Regions from separate parts of the Arthrobacter sp. PvP023 genome, predicted to be linked through region 2. Evidence: riboswitches for the same ligand, from Rfam matches in the RefSeq annotation. Region 2 holds a riboswitch; each other region holds the start of a gene.
What was found. Region 2 has a riboswitch for cyclic di-AMP ahead of JOE31_RS19510 (hypothetical protein). Riboswitches for the same ligand answer to the same signal wherever they lie in the genome.

Region 1 (5,631 bases), 1.9 Mb from region 2:
GCGGCAAACTCGCCAGCCGGCCGGGAGTCCCGTTGCCGTTTGGGCAAGGGGATTCTGTCCAGATCCTGTGCGGCGATGACGGCTGCCAGGCGCGCACGTGCACGGGCCTGCTCCGCCAGCCCACTGACGTCGCTGTAGCGAGACGAGAAATGCGTGAGGAGGAGCGTGCCGGCCCCGGCGGTGGCGGCCAGCGCGCCTGCCTGCCCGGCGGTGAGGTGAAGATACCGGGCGGCGAGCGCGGCGTCGTCGTCGCTGAAGGTGGACTCCGCCACGAGGAGGTCCACGCCGTCGGCGAGTTCCCGTGCACCGTCGCATTCCGCGGTATCCATGACGAAGGCAAAGCTCTGGCCGGGGCGCGGAACGCTCACGTCCGCCAGGCGCACGCCGCGCACTGTCCCCTCACGCTGCAGCCGCGCGATCTCCGGCCCGGCGATCCCCGCCGCTGCGAGCTGATGGGGCAGGAGTGTTCGCCCCTCGGGCTCCACCAGCCGGTAGCCGAATGTGTCGATGCGATGCCGCAGGGGCCGCACCTCCAGCCCGGGCGCGATCGGGCCCGGACCGGAGTGCGGATGCAGCCGCAGGTCCAGGCCGGGGGAGGCGAGGGACACGAGGGCGCGGACCACATCTCCGCCGGCGGCTGGAAAGTGCAGGTCCACCGGGTGCTGCACGCCGTCGAGGACCATTCGTGAGAGCACGCCCGGAAGCCCGTAGCAGTGGTCCCCGTGAACATGCGTGAGGCAGATCCGCGTGATCTGGCTGGCTGAAACGCCAGCGTGGATCATCTGCCGCTGAGTGCCTTCGCCGGGATCGAAGAGCAGCCCTTCGCCGTCCCATCGAAGCAGGTAGCCGTTGTGGTTTCGGGTCCGGGTGGGGACCTGCGAGGCGGTTCCGAGGACGACCAGTTCACGCATGGGACTGAGTTTCTCACGTTGCCGCGGAACGCGCTCGCGGGCCGCACGCGGGCGCCGGCGCCCATGTGCGACACACGATATTAGGACAGAATAGTCGGGTGACCGATGCCTGTGACTTCGTGGATGCCTCGCTGCAGCGGGAGAGTTCCTGGCTCAGGGCAGAAGAGGCGCAGGCCCGGCTGGGCGACCGGCTTCAGTTCTACGGTGCATCCGTCGGCGCGGTGCGGGGGACCATCCGTGACATGCTGCGCCGCCACCGTGACCTCGTCCACGATGACATCACTGCCCTCAGCACCGAGCTGTGGTCCGTGCCCGTCTTCGAGCGCCGCCTGGCGGCGGTTGTCCTGCTGCAGTCCAGGGTGGCCTTGCTCAACAACTCCGACCTCACCCGGATCGAGGGCTTTGTGCGGGAGGCGCAGCTGGGTGAGCTGGTGGACCCGCTCGCCGTCGACGTCGTCCGTCCCTTGGTGACGGCGCTGGAAGGACAAGCTGGGATGCGGGCACATGCTGTGCTGGGGCGCTGGGCGCGGGATCCTGATCCGTGGCTGAGGCGCGCGGCGGCGCTGTCGCTTGGGGACGCCGCTCAGCCGCCGGCCCGACGCTCCACCACCGCGTAGGCCCTGCCCTCCAGGAACTCCCAGTCTGTAACCACCATGAACCCCAGGGCGCTGACGCGGTCGTTGAGGACCAGGACGTCAAAGCCGCCGTCCCGCGGCTCGGCGTCCCACGTCGCCACATGCAGTTCCTTGCCCTCGAGGATCAAGAGCTCCGTGTTGACGTCGAAATCCTCCGGCGGCTGATCGCTCAGCTGGCAGATGGCCACGCAATAGTTTTTCACCTACGGACCGCCCATCTAAGACGGATTGCCGCGTCATCCGATGCAGTGGTTCGGCCTAGTACGTGATGGAGATTCCCCGAGCCGGTGACCACGTAACCTGTCCTCCCTGATAATTTTGTGCTGCGACGCCACCGGATGCGATGTATTCGTCACTGGTGGGGTAGCCGAGGAGGCCGTTTTCCCACCCCTGAGCTGCCCAGGCCGCGCCAATGGCGCCTTTGGTGCCGTGGGCGCCCGTAGCGGCCGACCAGTGGATCTGACCTCCCTGGAAAACCTGGTAGGCGCCGCCATTCCTGAGCCCTGTGACTTCACGTGAGACCGGGTATCCCAGACCACCGTTTTCCCACCCCTGCGCGGACCACGCAGCGCCAATGGCCCCTAGCGTGGCATGTCCTCCTGATGCTGGTGACCAGTGAATCTGTCCGCCTTGGAAGACCTGGTAAACGCCGCCGCCCTTTAGCCCCGGGATTTCGCTCGAAAGAGGGTAGCCGAGTTTACCGTTCTCCCATCCCTGCCCAGCCCAGACCGTGCCAATTCCACCCCTGGTGCTGTGCGCTCCGGTAGTCGGCGACCAATGGACCTGGCCGCCTTGGAAACTCTGGTAAACGCCTCCGTTTCGGAGTCCTGAGACTTCATTCGTGACCGGGGAACCGAGCGGTCCGTTTCCCGCGCCTTGCGCCACCCAGAGCGCCCCAATGGCGCCTCTAACGGCCGGCCCGGCTGAAGGAGTGGGCGTCGGTGATGGTGACGGTGACGGCGAAGGTGACGGAGGCGGTGACGCCACAGGGGACTGGCCCAGCGCCTGCGCCACTGTACGGACCGACGTCGTACCGTTTGCTGTCCGCGCAGCCAGCCACGTGACGAACTCTTTGAACAGTGCGGGGCTGATGGACAACGTCGGATCAGTTCCGGTGGCAATTTCGTGGAAGGTCAGCTGCAGCCAGCCGCCTGTTGACTCGGCGTTGGTGACGGCAGCCTGAAGAGTTGCCATGGTCCACGTGCTGTCCACCTGGTCCGGTGCCTGGGTGACCATGGGGTTAGCCGGCGGCAGGGTCTCGGCAACAGGGCAGCCGGCGCAGCTGGCCGGAGATCGAATGTCACCGAGGCCCCGGGAACTGGCGTAGCCGCAGCCGCGGACCGCTGATTGGGCAGTGGCGTTCTCCGCCGCGAAGGGGTAGGCGAAGTTACGGACGGTGAAGCCCCAGCCTTCGAGGGTGGACTTGCTGTTGCAGGCCTCCGCACTGGCGGCCGCTGCGCTGAGCGTTGTCATGTCCGGGTGGGTCACGCTGTGGCCGCCGATCTCGTTGCCATCGGCCACGAGAGTGTTCAGGTTTGCCTGGGTGAGGAACCCGGACTGGCCCACAAAGGACGTGGTGATGAAGAAAGTTCCTACCAGGCCGTGGGCTTTCAGCTCCTGCGCTGCGGCCAACTGGCTGCCGAGTCCGTCGTCGAACGTCAGGCTGACGATGGTCGGCCCCGCGGCCTTCGAAGTGCCGGCCACGCCCGCCACTGTGCTGACAGCAAGCAGCAGCGCACCCAGGATTGCAACCCAGCGCCTGCCGTGCGGGCCTCCGGCCAAAGGTTCAGGGGGATCCGCCACGTGACGCGCGGGCTTGCGGACAGGCTGATTGGACCAACGCATGATGCCTCCAAGCGTGTGAGTCCCCCCGCAAGAACATGCACGTAGACTACGCCTCGTGGCGTCAAGGCAAAACACTCGACTTTGATTAACGCAGTACCCGAGTACACCGCAGCTACCTGCATTCCGCGCTTGGTTCGGCAGTGCGTTATCCGAATGTGACATCGGCCGAGGGGCGCGCGTACGGTGGGACAGTGCCGGTTATCTCCGATACGGGCACTCCCGGGCGGATTGCCTAACCCTGCCGCGGCCCGGGATCCGATCGAAACCATCCGGCAGGGACGGGGAAACCACTTTTGGCCTGCAGGATTGTTGTGCAGGTCTTCGGGGTGAAGCCGCAAGCCGTCCGCTGAGCGGATGGCAACTGCGGCCGGGTGTCTCCCATCCGAATCCGACAGCTAACCTCGCAGGCATCGGGAGAGGTTACTTCATGTCTTCACGCAAACTGCCCGCTCACCATCCGTCAACCGCGCCCGCAGGACGCTCCGGCGTCACAACGGCCCGCGGCAGAAGCAAGGTTGGCCGCCAGGCCGCGGCGATTGCGGCGGCTTCTGGCCTGGTCCTGTCCAGCGGGATGGCTGCGCAGGCCGCCGAGGCTCCCGCGGAACGCGATTCGGCACCGGCATCCGGCCTCGACGCCAAGGCCCAGGTGGGTGCCCCGCTCAGCGCGGACTCCCACGTCAGGATCAGTTTCGAGCGGCCGGACGTCAGCACCACCCCCGCTCCAGTGGAAGTGCCGGTTGGCGAGCCCGCCCCGGCAGAAGCGGTGGCCCCGGCTGCAGCGCCGGCACCGGTTGCGGCGCCGGCGGCTCCTGCCGTTTCCGTCCAGGTCCAGGCAGCTGCGCCGGCTCCGGCTCCTGCCCCGGCGGCCGGCGGTGTCAACGCCGCCATGGTTTCTGCCGCCTACGCGCAACTGGGCATCACCCAGGACTGCACCGCCATGGTGGAAAAGGCACTTGGCTCCGCCGGCATTCCCGTCGGCGACCTGGGACCCATGCAGTTCATGAACTACGGCTCAGTGGTGGCGGAACCCCAGCCCGGCGACATGGTGGTCCAGTCCGGCCACGTGGGCATTTACATCGGCGACGGACAGGTGATCAGCGGCGGCATGAACGGTGTCAACGCCACCGTCACCCACCCGCTGTCCTGGCTGACGGCCACCGGCGGCGTGACCTTCGTCCGCGCCGGAGCCTAGCCTGCCGGTCCCGTTCTCCCCGAGGGGCCGGGAAACCGGATGACAGGCCGGTGATCAGCTGCCTTGGGGGCAGCCGGTCACCGGCCTTCCCCGTCGCCACACATCTGCCCGGGGTTTCAGGGCGGGGAGATCGCGACCGGAACCGTGCTCTCGCCCTGTGCGAACTTGATCCGCAGGACGGCATCGCGGGTGTCCGCCGGGATAGTGAAGCGGACATCGCCCGTTTTGCTTGAATCGCCAGCCACCAGCTCGTTCAGGCCGGAATCGGGGGAGTGGCTGACTCCGACGGCGCCGAGCCTGAACGTTGAGTCCCAGAAGTTGATGTCATACCTGCCGTGGTTGGTGCATCTGAGCGTGAACGTCAACGCGATCTTGCCGGACACGTCAGGGCGCGCACGGGCACCAAGAATTTCATATTCGACGTCGGCAGCCCTGTAGCGGTGCTCGGCCGGCAGGGCTACCGCCCACTCCGGGCTGTTACCGCCGCCGGACCCGGCACCCGACGGCGGGACAGTGCCGTCCGGCTGTGCGGAGGCGCCGGTGGCGGAGGAGCCCGCCGTTGAAGCGGCGGGCTTGCCGGCGTCGAACACCCCAAGCTGCCCCAGGCCAAGCAGCAGCCCCGTCACAGCGGTGATCACCGCTGCAGCGGCGGTCAGCAGACCGGGCAGCGTAGCCCACCAGCTGGTGGGTTTCTCCTCCGCCATAGCCGTTCCCCCTCGGTCCGGTGCCAGGGTCAAGATCCGTTGTATCCCAATACTCCTGCCAGGCGGCCACCAGCGCCAGATCCCGGGTGGTGCCGCATGGAAGCCCGGCCGATACCCCGGCCTGCCAGTGCGGAACGGCCCTGTTATCCATGCCCCGACACTCGTACTCTGGTCTTTGGAGGTGATTGCCATGAAGGCAACCCAGGGAGACCGGATCACTATCCGGGGCAAGACGGTCGGATCGGCGGAGCGGCACGGCCAGATCATTGAGGTCCATGGCGCTGACGGAGCGCCGCCCTACGTGGTGCGTTTCGACGACGGCCATGAAACCACGGTCATTCCCG
Region 2 (5,631 bases):
GCTGAAATACGGAGGACGCGCTTTGCACATGTCCAGCCCCCGGCCGGGCTACACAGAAAAATTCCGTCCCCCGTAGCCCCGCCGTCCCGCCGGCCGGCTCAGTTGGACTGTCCGGTGAGCGTCGCTACTACCAGCTGGACGGACTCCGCCGGGAAGCTGTCACCATCCTTTCCCGCAACGACTCGTACCATCGCCCCGGACACGATGTCAGCCACAGTGAGCTGGCTGGTGCCCGTAGCGCCGGACTGTTGACGCCTTCGTTGCTGATTGCTCACCGTCACGTCCGAACCGAGTGAATAGGTGCGGCTGAAGCCGTCCGTGCTCTTGACTGTCACGGAGCCCGAGTTCACCTCGGTGACCGTTCCCTGCTGCTCCACCCTGGTCACGTAGGCGCCGTCCTCGAGGGCCACGTACTCGGCGTGAACTGCGGCGGACACTCCGGCGCCCATTCCGCCCAATCCATCCGGGGCGAAGTTGCCGGGGCCGCCCTGGGGCGGCATCCCGCCGTCGGCAAAACCGCCCTGCGCGCCGCCGCGGCCGCCCGGCGATGTTTCCTGCAGTCCACCTGCACCTGCGCCGCCCGTGCCGTCAGCCGCCGCAGAGCTGGAGGTCAGCGCATAGATGCCCACGCCGGCCCCGCCTGCGAGAACAGCCGCCGCTCCGGCGGCGGGGTACCCCAGCTAGCGGACGGCCGGGATGATCCCCATCCCGCCTCGGGCAGCGAACCGGAAGCAGCGGCCGACGGCGGCACTCCCCACCCGGACGCCTGCCCGCCGTTGGCGGGGCTGCTCACGGGGATGTTCACACGACCGCCTGCAGGGACCGGCCGGTCTTCCGGGGTCCCGTCGGAATCGTTGTCCGGAACCGGCGTGCTGTGGTGGTTGTTCATGGCGTACTCCTTGGGCCTGGGGCTTTGTCCACCCAGACTCCGAAGCGTTCCTGTGCGGAGCCTGTGCGGGGCAAGAGGTCAAGCTGTGACCTTTCCGAAGCTGGTTTCACCCCGGGAATGCAGCCGATCCTCGCCGGGCAGCCCACGGAGGGCCCGGCGTTGCGTTCAGCTCGCTAGGCTGGGATTCACAGCTGGCCCACAGGATCCCCATAGGGCCGGCTAAACCGCAGATCGGAGAGTTGTCCCATGGCCACTTCGCACTCCATGACTAACAACCTTCCCCAGCTCACCCACCCGGACGGCTCCCCCATCCGTGCCCTGGTGGTTGACGACGAACCCAGCCTCTCCGAGCTCATGAGCATGGGCCTGCGGATGGCAGGCTGGTCCGTTGCCGTCGCCGGAGACGGCCCGGAAGCCGTAAAACTTGCCAAGGAGTTCCGCCCGGACGTGCTGGTGCTGGACGTGATGCTCCCGGGGTTCGACGGCGTTGAGCTGCTCACCAGGATCCGCGCCTTCGCGCCGGAGGTGCCTGCCCTCTTCCTGACGGCCAAGGACGCCGTCCAGGACCGCATCCTCGGCCTGGCGGCCGGCGGCGACGACTACGTCACCAAGCCCTTCAGCATGGAAGAGGTGCTCCTTCGCCTGCACCGGCTGGTCCAGCGCTCCGGAGTGGCCGCCATGGACACCGCGGAACTGGTGGTGGGCGACCTCGTCCTCAACATTGACACGCGCGAAGTGACCCGGGCCGGGGAGGAACTGCAGCTGACCGCCACCCAGTTCGAGCTCCTCCGCTACCTCATGGAGAACCCCAAGCGGGTGGTCAGCAAGGCCCAGATCCTGGACCGCGTATGGGACTACGACTTCGGCGGCCAGGCCAACATCGTGGAACTCTACATTTCCTACCTGCGCAAGAAGGTGGATGCCACGCACCCGCCCATGATCCACACTGTCCGCGGCGCGGGCTACGTCATCAAACCGGCGGATTGAGCGGTGCCCACACTCTCCGGCGAAACCCGCAAAGACCGCCGCCGCTGGCTTGATCCTTCGACCTGGCACCTCCGCACCCGGCTGGTACTCGTGGCCATGGCACTCCTTGTGGCGATCTGCGGCGCGATCGGCCTGTTCAGCTATGCCTCCATGGATTCCTTCCTGACCAGGCAGCTTGATGAACGACTGGGGCAGGCCTCACGGCTATCGAACGAGGCGGGACGGCCACGCCCCAGCAACCCGTCCGGCAGGCAGGACGGGTTCGAAGGCCCGGGCCAAGGTGTCGGGACGCTCATCGCGCGCATAGATGACGGGAATGTCAGCAGCGCCGGGTTCCTCGCCAAAGACGCCACCGTGGCGTCCCTCTCCCCCGAGGATAACCAGGTTCTTTTGGCACTCCAGCACGACGGAACGCCCGTCGATCGGGCACTGTCCACCGGCTCCTACCGCCTGGTGGCGGTGGCGGCGCCATACGGGGACGTGATTGTCACCGGGCTCCCCCTCAACGAGAAACAGAACACGCTCAACTCCTTGGTATGGACGATGGTGATCGTGTCGATGGGCGGCCTGGTACTGATCGGCCTTGCCGGAACGGTGCTGATCCGACGCACCATGAAACCCCTCGAGCAACTGTCCGAGGTCGCCACGCAGGTTTCGAAACTGCCGCTCGACGCCGGCGAGGTGGCCCTCGCAGTCCGCGTGCCGCCGTCGAACGCGCATCCCGGAACCGAAGTGGGCAGTGTGGGGCACGCCCTCAACCTCATGCTGGATAACGTCTCCAAGGCGCTTGAGGCCCGGCAACAGAGCGAAACCAAGGTGCGCCAGTTCGTGGCCGATGCCTCGCACGAGCTGCGCACGCCGCTCACCGCTATCCGCGGCTACACGGAACTCATGCGGATGACCGAGGACTTCACCCCGGACGGCCAGAAATCGCTGGCCAGGGTGCAGAGCCAGTCCGAACGGATGACCACCCTGGTGGAGGACCTCCTGCTGTTGGCCAGGTTGGACGAAGGCCAGCCGCTCAAGATCAGCGATGTGGACCTGACGCAGCTTGCGGTGGAAACCGTCAGCGACGAGAAGGTCATGGCACCGGACCGCATCTGGCAGCTGGAGCTCCCGGAAGAGCCCGTGGTGGTCCGCGGGGATGCCAAGCAGCTGCACCAGGTGATGGCCAACCTGCTCTCCAATGCCCGCAAGCACACGGAACCGGGCACCACCGTGGTCACCGGAGTGATGCGGTCGGCCGACGGCAGCGCTGTGGTGACCGTAACGGACAACGGTGCCGGGATCCCGCCGGAATTTGTGGACCGGGTTTTCGCCCGCTTTGCCCGGGCTGACGCCGCGCGAACCAGTCCTGCAGGTTCCGCGTCGGGTTCCGGCGGCGCGGGCGCTGCGGCTGCCGAGGGCACGAGCGGGCTGGGGCTGTCGATCGTGCAGTCGATTGTGGAGGCGCATGGTGGAACCGTCGAGGTCACTTCCCGCCCGGGACGCACAGAGTTTGCGCTGCGCCTCCCGGGAGAAGCACCGGAAGCGTAGCCGCACCGGAAGCCCGGCCTGCAGTGCAGGCAGTTACGCAAGCCAACGCGCCGCCGTCGTGATCCTCGTTACCGAAATGTGACTTAATCGCAAGATTCCTGTACCGTTTTTGGAGTGCGGCCACCGTTCCGGCCGCATATCCGGATGGACGCCAAACTCTGCCGCTACCCGGGTTTCCTCATGATCAGGCAGAGGCGGGGGACCCAGGTCTCCGGGCATTCTGCATTGCCGCCCTTGGGGTGAAGCCGACACGTGAAGTTCCGTGCGGCCGGATGACCTCATCCGAACCCGACAGCTAACTCCGCCGGCATCGAGAGGCAACCATGACTAAATCCACGCCAGAAGTACGTCCTGAGCCCGCTTCCCGCACGTCCGCAGCGCCTGCGCACCGCTCACGCCACCGCGCCGAACCAGCCGCCAAGACGTCCCCGTTGTCCCGGTTCGCGGCCAGCCTGCAGGGCTCCGGCCGCCGGGCCGCAGTAGTAACCACCGCCTGCGCGGTGCTGATTGGCGTCGGCGCCGCCGGCCAGGCTTCCGAACCCGCCGCCCCCGCAACATCGGCAACGGGCGCGGGAAGTGCCGCAACCACTGCCGACGCCGAATCGAAGCTCGCGTTCGAAAAAATCCTCGTTTCCGCCATGCCCGCTCCGTCCTCTGTCAGCGTGAACGCGCAGTCCTCCGGGGAGAAGCCGTCGGAGGAGAAGGCACCGGAAGCGCCTGCGGCCGCCGCCGCTCCTGCACCTGCCGCGGCCCCCGAACCGGCTCCGGCCCCGGCACCGCCCGTAGCTGTTGACGATCCCGCAGCTGCCCAGGCGTATGCCGCCTCGCAGCTCGGAACGTACGGCTGGGCGGCTGACCAGATGCAGTGCCTCACCACGCTCTGGACCAAGGAATCGGATTGGAAGACCACTGCCACGAACGCCAGCAGTGGCGCGTACGGCATCGTCCAGTCGCTGCCGGCGGAAAAGATGGCCAGCGCCGGGTCCGACTATCTGACCAACTTCCGCACCCAGATCAACTGGGGCCTGAATTACGTAAAGGAACGGTACGGCTCCCCTTGCGGCGCCCTGGACTTCCACTACGCCAACAACTGGTACTAAACCGGCACACGAAGCCATCTTGGCTCGCAACACCGGAGGCCCCGAATCCATGCTTGGGTTCGGGGCCTCCGGCCGTATTGGCGTGGTGCTTCTTGTTGGACGGGACCTTCTCTCCGTTACGGAGCCACAAGGTTTTCACAAGGTCGAGGAGTGACTCTGGGTCGCCGCCGCTTTCAATCGTCTTCCCAGCGGCTGCCGGCCCAGCGCCGTCATCAAGATGCAGGGAGCACAACAATGAAAAAATGGTTAGTTCCGACGGCCGTCCTGGCCTCAATCTTCGCAGCCGCCGCTCCGGCCGCCGCCGCCCCTTCGGGCCCGCCGATCACCGTGGACGGACCCGCCACCTTCACGAGCTGTGGATTTCCTGTCACCGGTGAAGTCACCGGCAAGGCCAAGAACATCACGACTCCCTCCGGGGACATCATCAGCACTTCCCCGAGGCTGAAGATAACGCTGACGGGGCCAGACGGAAAGACCGCCAGTTACGTCATCACGGGCGTCCTTTTCTTTTCGTTCCCGAGCGAGAACGTGGTCGAGGTGAAGGCTACGGGCAATAGCCTCCTTCAGCTCCCGTCTCCTGACGGGCTATTCCTCACACGGGGTAATGTCAACTTCTCTGTGGATTCCAAAGGCAACGAATTGCGGAGATTCTCAGGATCCGGCACTGCCACGAACATCTGTTCGCTACTCGCCCCTGACGCATAAACCGCGGCTGCGGTGCTCCCACCAATGACGGCGGGAGCACCGCTGCCGCTTCCGTTCCTGTTCCGGTCCTGACAGAGCCCACAGCAGCTGCACAGCTTTGGCCTAAATCCTTCATATGCTGCGGCGCCATAGTTGAACCATGACGCCCACAGACCTGGCCACGGGAACCCTGCTGCACCCGCAACCGCGGGCCGCCGTCGACGCCCGGCCGGGTCCTCCCGCCCCGACGTTCCCCCGGCAGGGTCGCGTCCGTCGGGCGCCCGTTGATACGCACATGACCGGCACCACAGGAACCGCTGCGCCGGTGCTGGATGTAGTCATCCCGGTCTATAACGAGGAACAGGGTCTGGAGCAATCCCTGCGGCAGCTCCACTTGTACCTGGCCGATACGTTTCCCTACCCGTTCCGGATTAC
Region 3 (5,631 bases), 160 kb from region 2:
GGAGGCCTGGCAGTGCACGGGTTCCTGCCGGGGGAATCCCCTATATTCTGCCTGACGCGCCGGTGGGGAACGGAACGGTATCCGTCATAGTCCAGTCACTGAGACATCCCTGAGGCGCAGGCGGTACGTCCCTGTGAAGCTCGGCGCCGAATTATCCGGAGTAATTCAAAATAGGCTAAGCTGGTCCCTGACGTATAGCGGGCCGCGATGCCGGCCGGACTGATCCCGGGAGGCCGTTCCCCAAGGCTGATCGGTGGATGCAGGTCCACTTCGCCGCGGCCAACGGGAAACGCCTCCGCGCGGTACGGTGGGACTGACGCAAGGACTGTGCTCGAGGAGCTGAGCTGGATGACGGATCTGATCGACACCACGGAGATGTATCTTCGGACAATCTTGGAGCTTGAGGAAGAGAACATCGTTGCTCTCCGTGCGCGGATTGCCGAACGGCTGCGCCACTCCGGCCCCACTGTTTCGCAGACCATCGGCCGGATGGAACGCGACGGACTGGTGGTTGTTTCGGGCGACCGGCACCTTGAGCTCACCGAAACAGGCCGGAAACGGGCTACCGAGGTTATGCGCAAGCACCGCCTTGCGGAGCGGCTCCTCGCCGACGTCATCGGCCTCGACTGGGCGTATGTCCATGACGAAGCCTGCCGCTGGGAACACGTCATGAGCGAGCGGGTTGAGCGGCGCATCTTCGAGCTCCTGGACCATCCCACGGTTTCCCCTTACGGCAACCCCATTCCCGGCCTGGCGGCACTTGGCGGACAGCCCACTCCCGCGTTCACCGACGGAGTGGTGAACCTTCTTGACGCCATGGCCGGATACGGGGCCGACTCCCGCATTACCGTGAGCCGCCTGGCCGAGCCCATCCAGGTTGAGCCGGAGCTGCTGGTCCAGCTCGATGAAGGCGGCATCCGGCCGGGGGCGTCCCTCGCCCTGGAGCGCGTGGGGGAGTACATCTCGGTGCGCGTACCCGAGATCGAAGGCGCCCTGGAACTGCCGCCCGAAGTTGCGGCCCACGTATTTGTTACGGTCCGCTAACCGTGCACCTCGTAGGACCACCTACAACACGTTGAGACGCAGATAACGGAATTATTACCGTGCTGATTAATCACCTATAGTTGAGGACTAGCGCCGATACGAAAGCGTTACCTGATCCGAAGCCGAGCTCTGCCAGCGGATCAAGGTACGAATCACCTCCTGGCAGAGGCGGGGGAACCACAACCGGCCGTTGAAAGACGGCCTTGGGGTGAAGTCCGTCAGCGGCAAAGCACCTCCGACGAAGGATTCCTTTGGGATACCCCTGTGTCGGATGCCTTGCATTGGCGGACCGGGTCTTTGATCTCTCTGACCCGAATCCGACAGCTAACTCCGCAGGCTTTCCAGAGAGGATAATTCTTGACCACGCAGACCGTCAGGGGCCGCCGCAGGGCGACAGGTCCCGCTTCGGAGTACCCCGTGGCCGAAGCCGTAATGACGGTCAGGCCGCGCGACGCACACCGTGATGCGCGCCGGCGCCGGAGCCTGTTCAGCCAGGTTACGGACTTCGCCTCGGCGAGCGGCGTGGGTCAGAAGGCGGGCATCGCGCTGGCCGCCACCGGACTGGTCCTTACCGTGACCGTACCGTCAACCGGCCCCATGGTCTCCACGTCAGACACGGGATCCACCGCCGCCGCATCAGTCGCGGCGCAGCCGGAGGTCTCCGCTGCCGCCAGCGCCAAGATCGACTTCAACCGGACCGCCGTAGCCACCAAGGGGGATCCGGACGGCAAGCTCAAGCAGTTGCTGAGCGCGCAGTCAGCCGGAACCATCACCCGCGCGGCATCCACCGGCAGCCTGGGCGCGCCGCTGGAACAGATGGTCACCGCATCACCTTTCGGTTTCCGGGTTAGCCCGATCACGGGCGGAGCCGGCGAGTTCCACCGTGGCCAGGACTACGCGGCCCAGTGCGGCACAAGCGTATTCGCCGCCGCCAGCGGAACCGTGACCTTCTCCGGCTGGCACCCCTACGGCGGTGGCAACCGTGTGGTGATTGACCACGGCAACGGCCTGGAAACCACGTACAACCACCTCTCGTCGTCCAGTGTCCAGGTTGGCCAGAAGGTCAACCGCGGCGACGTGGTGGCGCTCAGCGGGACCACCGGCGCCTCCACCGGCTGCCACCTCCACTTTGAAGTGATGGTCAACGGCGAAGTCGTCGACCCGCTCGGCTGGCTCTGATCCAAACGATCGGCCGCTCTCGCATTCCTGTGACATGTCGTGACCTGAATGTGACATTCGTTCGGAATTCCTGTACCGTTTAGAGCACGCCAACTTTTCCGAAGTTGGCGCTCTTGAGTGGATTGCCTAACTCTGCCACCGCTCAAGGTCCGTTCGCATTACATCGTCTGGCAGAGGCGGGGGAACCAATTTTGGTCTTCGCAAGAAGACCTTGGGGTTAAGTCGCAACGCTTCCCAGGAAGCCGAGCGGCCGGGTGACTCCCATCCGAATCCGACAGCTCACCTCGTAGGCATTGGGAGAGGCTACCTTCGTGTCTACACGTCACAATTCTGCGCGCCACCGCGCGCAAACGGTTCGTACGAACCCGTTAAACTCCGTGTCCAGGGCTGTTACTGCCAACGCCGGGACCGTAGGTCGCCAGGCGGCTGTTATCGCAGCTGCTTCCGGACTGATCCTCAGTGTTGGGATGCCGGCAAATGCCGCCGATACCAACCTGGGCGTTTCCGCTTCGACGGAGTCCGGCTCACAGTCGGCCCAGCTGACCGTAACTGCAGAACCCACAGCGACTGTTTCCTTCGAGCGTCCGGCAGTGACCACGAAGGCAGCGCCCAAGGTTGAAACCGTTCGGGCACAGTCCACCGGTACGGACGCCAGCGAGACCTCCACTGAGGCTGACGGAGAGGCCAAGGCAAGCAAGCTTGCTGACGCCGCATCTTCCGCAGCAGCATCGGGCCTCGCTGCCATCGCTTACACCGGTATCGGCAGCCCTTACGTCTGGGGCGGTACCACTCCCAGCGGCTGGGACTGCTCAGGCTTCACGCAGTGGGTATACGCACAGGCCGGCATCAGCATCCCCCGCACCAACGCATGGACAGCCATGACGCCTACCGCCACCCCGGCGCCGGGCGATCTTGTCATGCAAAACGGCGGCGCCCACGTTGGCATCTACGTCGGCAACGGCATGATGATCAGCGCGCTCAACCCCTCGCAGGGCACTCTCCTGCACGCTGTGTCCGCCACGGGCACCTCTGCGTTCTACACGCTTCGCTAACACACGCGCTTCCCATCGCTGAAGTGCGCGTTCTTCGCTAAAAACCCTGTTCGGGCCGTTCCGGCTTACCCCCAAGATGCCGGAGCGTCCAAAAACCGCGGCCTGCCATGCAGTCTGAGGAAAACGAAAGAGAGAACTAATGACTACTCGTGCCATCGCACGGCATCGCGCCGAGGTTACAAAGACCAACTCGCTTGCTGTCATTGCCAAGGCCGTCGGCGACAACGCCGGTGGCATGGGCCGTCAGGCTGCGGTTATCGCTGCTGCCTCCGGTCTGGTCCTGACGAGCGGTATCGCAGCCAACGCTGCCGACACCAATGTTCAGCGCGAAGCAACCTCTGCTTCCACCCTGGAAGTCCAGTCTTCCGCTCCGGCCAACATCTCGGCTGCATCCAGCATCGCCATCTCCTTCGAGAAGCCGGCTGTTTCCACCTCCCCGGCTCCGGTCGTTGAGGCTCCCAAGCCGGTTGTTGAAGTTCAGGAAGCTGCTCCCGCGGCCGCTCCGGCTGCCGTTGCAGAGACTGTGTCCGCCCCGGCGGCTCCGGCTGCCCCTGCGGCCCCCGCCGCTGCCAGCGGAAACGGCGCTTCGATCGCAGCTGCGGCGTACGCCCAGCTCGGCGTTGCCCAGGACTGCACCGCCCTTGCCACCAACGCGCTTGCGGCCGTAGGCATCAACTACCACGGCTGGCCGGCCGGTTACCTTTCCCTGGGCCGTACCGTGAGTGCAGCCGAGGCACAGCCAGGCGACCTCGCATACTACGAGAACGGCGGCATGGGCATGGCCCACATCGCTGTATACGTCGGCAACGGCCAGGCCGTGCACGGTGGCTGGAACGGCGGAACCACTTCCCTGTTCAGCGTCAACGTCGGCTCCGGCCCGGTCTTCATCCGCGTTGGCGGCTAAAGCCTCCAGCTAACGTTTGCCGGAAGAACCCCTGCCTCCGGGCGGGGGTTCTTCTGCGTTTCCGGCAGGTGAATTTTTGCCGACACGGAGTGTATGGTAAGGACCCGATTCGGTGATCGGCCACTTGAGTGTTTACTCTTGTGTTGTCGATCCATAGCGCCCGGACAAGCAGAGGGCAGCCGGCCCTCGAGCCCCTGACGGGCGCGGCCGTGAAGAGGTATGTGCATGCGCACTCTCGTTCTTAATGCTGGATATGAACCGCTGGCGGTTGTAACCTTCCGCCGGGCGCTGGTTCTTGTGCTGACCGGAAAAGCTAGCGTAGTGGCCGAGGGCGACGATCCTGTCGTCGGGCCGCAGGAGATCCTGGGCCGTCCGTCCGTGATTCTCCTGAACCGTTACATCCGGCCGCGGTACAACACAACCACCGCGGTGAGCCGCCGGGGCGTTTTGCGCCGTGACGCACACCGCTGCGCCTATTGCGGTAAGGCAGCACACACCATTGACCACGTCCATCCGAAATCGAGGGGTGGTGCGGACTCCTGGGAAAACCTTGTGGCCGCCTGCCTTCGATGCAATAACGTGAAGGGCGACCACACGCCTGCCGAGATGGGCTGGAAGCTCAGGTTTGTGCCCGCGCCTCCGCACGGCACCATCTGGCAGATCAAGGAGCTGGAAAAGCCCACCCCTGCGTGGGACCCTTTCCTTCTGCCTGAATCCGCCGCCTGAGGCGTCGATCCTGCGCAGGACCCGTCTCAATGGCTAGGCTGGCCCTGTGGAGTTTGATGCCTTAATCCTGGCGGGCGGCCGGTCATCGCGCCTGGGCGGCGTGCCCAAGTCCCAGCTGATGTACGACGGCGCCACCCTCCTGTCGCGGTCGCTCTCGGCGGCTGCCGGAGCTCGCGCCACAGTGGTGGTGGGACCGGATCCCGGCGAACTGCCTGCCGGTGTCCTGACGTGCCGCGAGGAGCCTGCCTTTACGGGTCCCGCAGCGGCCATTGCTGCCGGTATGGGGGCACTGGAACGGGCGCGCGGTCCGCTCCGGGCCGCGATGACGCTGATTCTGGCCTGCGACATGCCCAAAGCGGACCAGGCAGTTGCCGCCCTTCGGGCCGCCCTCGCAGACCACGGCCCGGCCCCTGCAGGGCCGGATGGTGTCATGTCCGCTTCCCTCGACGGCCGCAGCCAACCGCTCGCAGGCCTTTATAGCACAGCTGCGCTACAACGTTCCGTTGACGAAATGGAGACGAGCGGGGGGCTTGCCGGGGCATCAGTGTTCGCCCTCCTTGCTAGGCTTGACGTGCGGACTGTTACCGTCCCCGCCGGTGCCACGGACGACGTGGACACCTGGGACGATGCCACCGCGCTAGGGGTGTCCCGCCAAGGGTCTTGAGCCACCGTCGGTGGGACCGTGCGGTGGCACCGCAACCGAATTTTGAGTTTGGAGGCAACAGT

Region 1: linked by a shared signal. The riboswitch ahead of JOE31_RS11120 (NlpC/P60 family protein) and the one ahead of JOE31_RS19510 (hypothetical protein) in region 2 are both predicted to bind cyclic di-AMP.
Region 3: linked by a shared signal. The riboswitch ahead of JOE31_RS18790 (C40 family peptidase) and the one ahead of JOE31_RS19510 (hypothetical protein) in region 2 are both predicted to bind cyclic di-AMP.

Annotation. Positions count from the first base shown of each region.
Region 1 covers NZ_JAFIBI010000001.1:2,404,449-2,410,079, forward strand. Annotated here, with positions in the region: gene JOE31_RS11100 (ribonuclease Z) at 1-911, opposite strand, end outside; gene JOE31_RS11105 (DNA alkylation repair protein) at 1,010-1,528, shown strand; gene JOE31_RS11110 (hypothetical protein) at 1,495-1,734, opposite strand; gene JOE31_RS11115 (polysaccharide deacetylase family protein) at 1,805-3,391, opposite strand; cyclic di-AMP (ydaO/yuaA leader) riboswitch at 3,621-3,815, shown strand; gene JOE31_RS11120 (NlpC/P60 family protein) at 3,819-4,583, shown strand; gene JOE31_RS11125 (hypothetical protein) at 4,700-5,287, opposite strand; gene JOE31_RS11130 (DUF1918 domain-containing protein) at 5,478-5,631, shown strand, end outside.
Region 2 covers NZ_JAFIBI010000001.1:4,308,941-4,314,571, forward strand. Annotated here, with positions in the region: gene JOE31_RS19490 (hypothetical protein) at 99-629, opposite strand; gene JOE31_RS19495 (hypothetical protein) at 611-889, opposite strand; gene JOE31_RS19500 (response regulator transcription factor) at 1,136-1,876, shown strand; gene JOE31_RS19505 (HAMP domain-containing sensor histidine kinase) at 1,880-3,412, shown strand; cyclic di-AMP (ydaO/yuaA leader) riboswitch at 3,552-3,736, shown strand; gene JOE31_RS19510 (hypothetical protein) at 3,736-4,512, shown strand; gene JOE31_RS19515 (hypothetical protein) at 4,663-5,217, shown strand; gene JOE31_RS19520 (dolichyl-phosphate beta-glucosyltransferase) at 5,357-5,631, shown strand, end outside.
Region 3 covers NZ_JAFIBI010000001.1:4,148,628-4,154,258, reverse strand. Annotated here, with positions in the region: gene JOE31_RS18800 (metal-dependent transcriptional regulator) at 349-1,044, shown strand; cyclic di-AMP (ydaO/yuaA leader) riboswitch at 1,155-1,398, shown strand; gene JOE31_RS18795 (M23 family metallopeptidase) at 1,402-2,223, shown strand; cyclic di-AMP (ydaO/yuaA leader) riboswitch at 2,337-2,530, shown strand; gene JOE31_RS18790 (C40 family peptidase) at 2,691-3,275, shown strand; gene JOE31_RS18785 (NlpC/P60 family protein) at 3,415-4,179, shown strand; gene JOE31_RS18780 (HNH endonuclease) at 4,405-4,905, shown strand; gene JOE31_RS18775 (molybdenum cofactor guanylyltransferase) at 4,952-5,569, shown strand; gene JOE31_RS18770 (DUF6457 domain-containing protein) at 5,630-5,631, shown strand, end outside.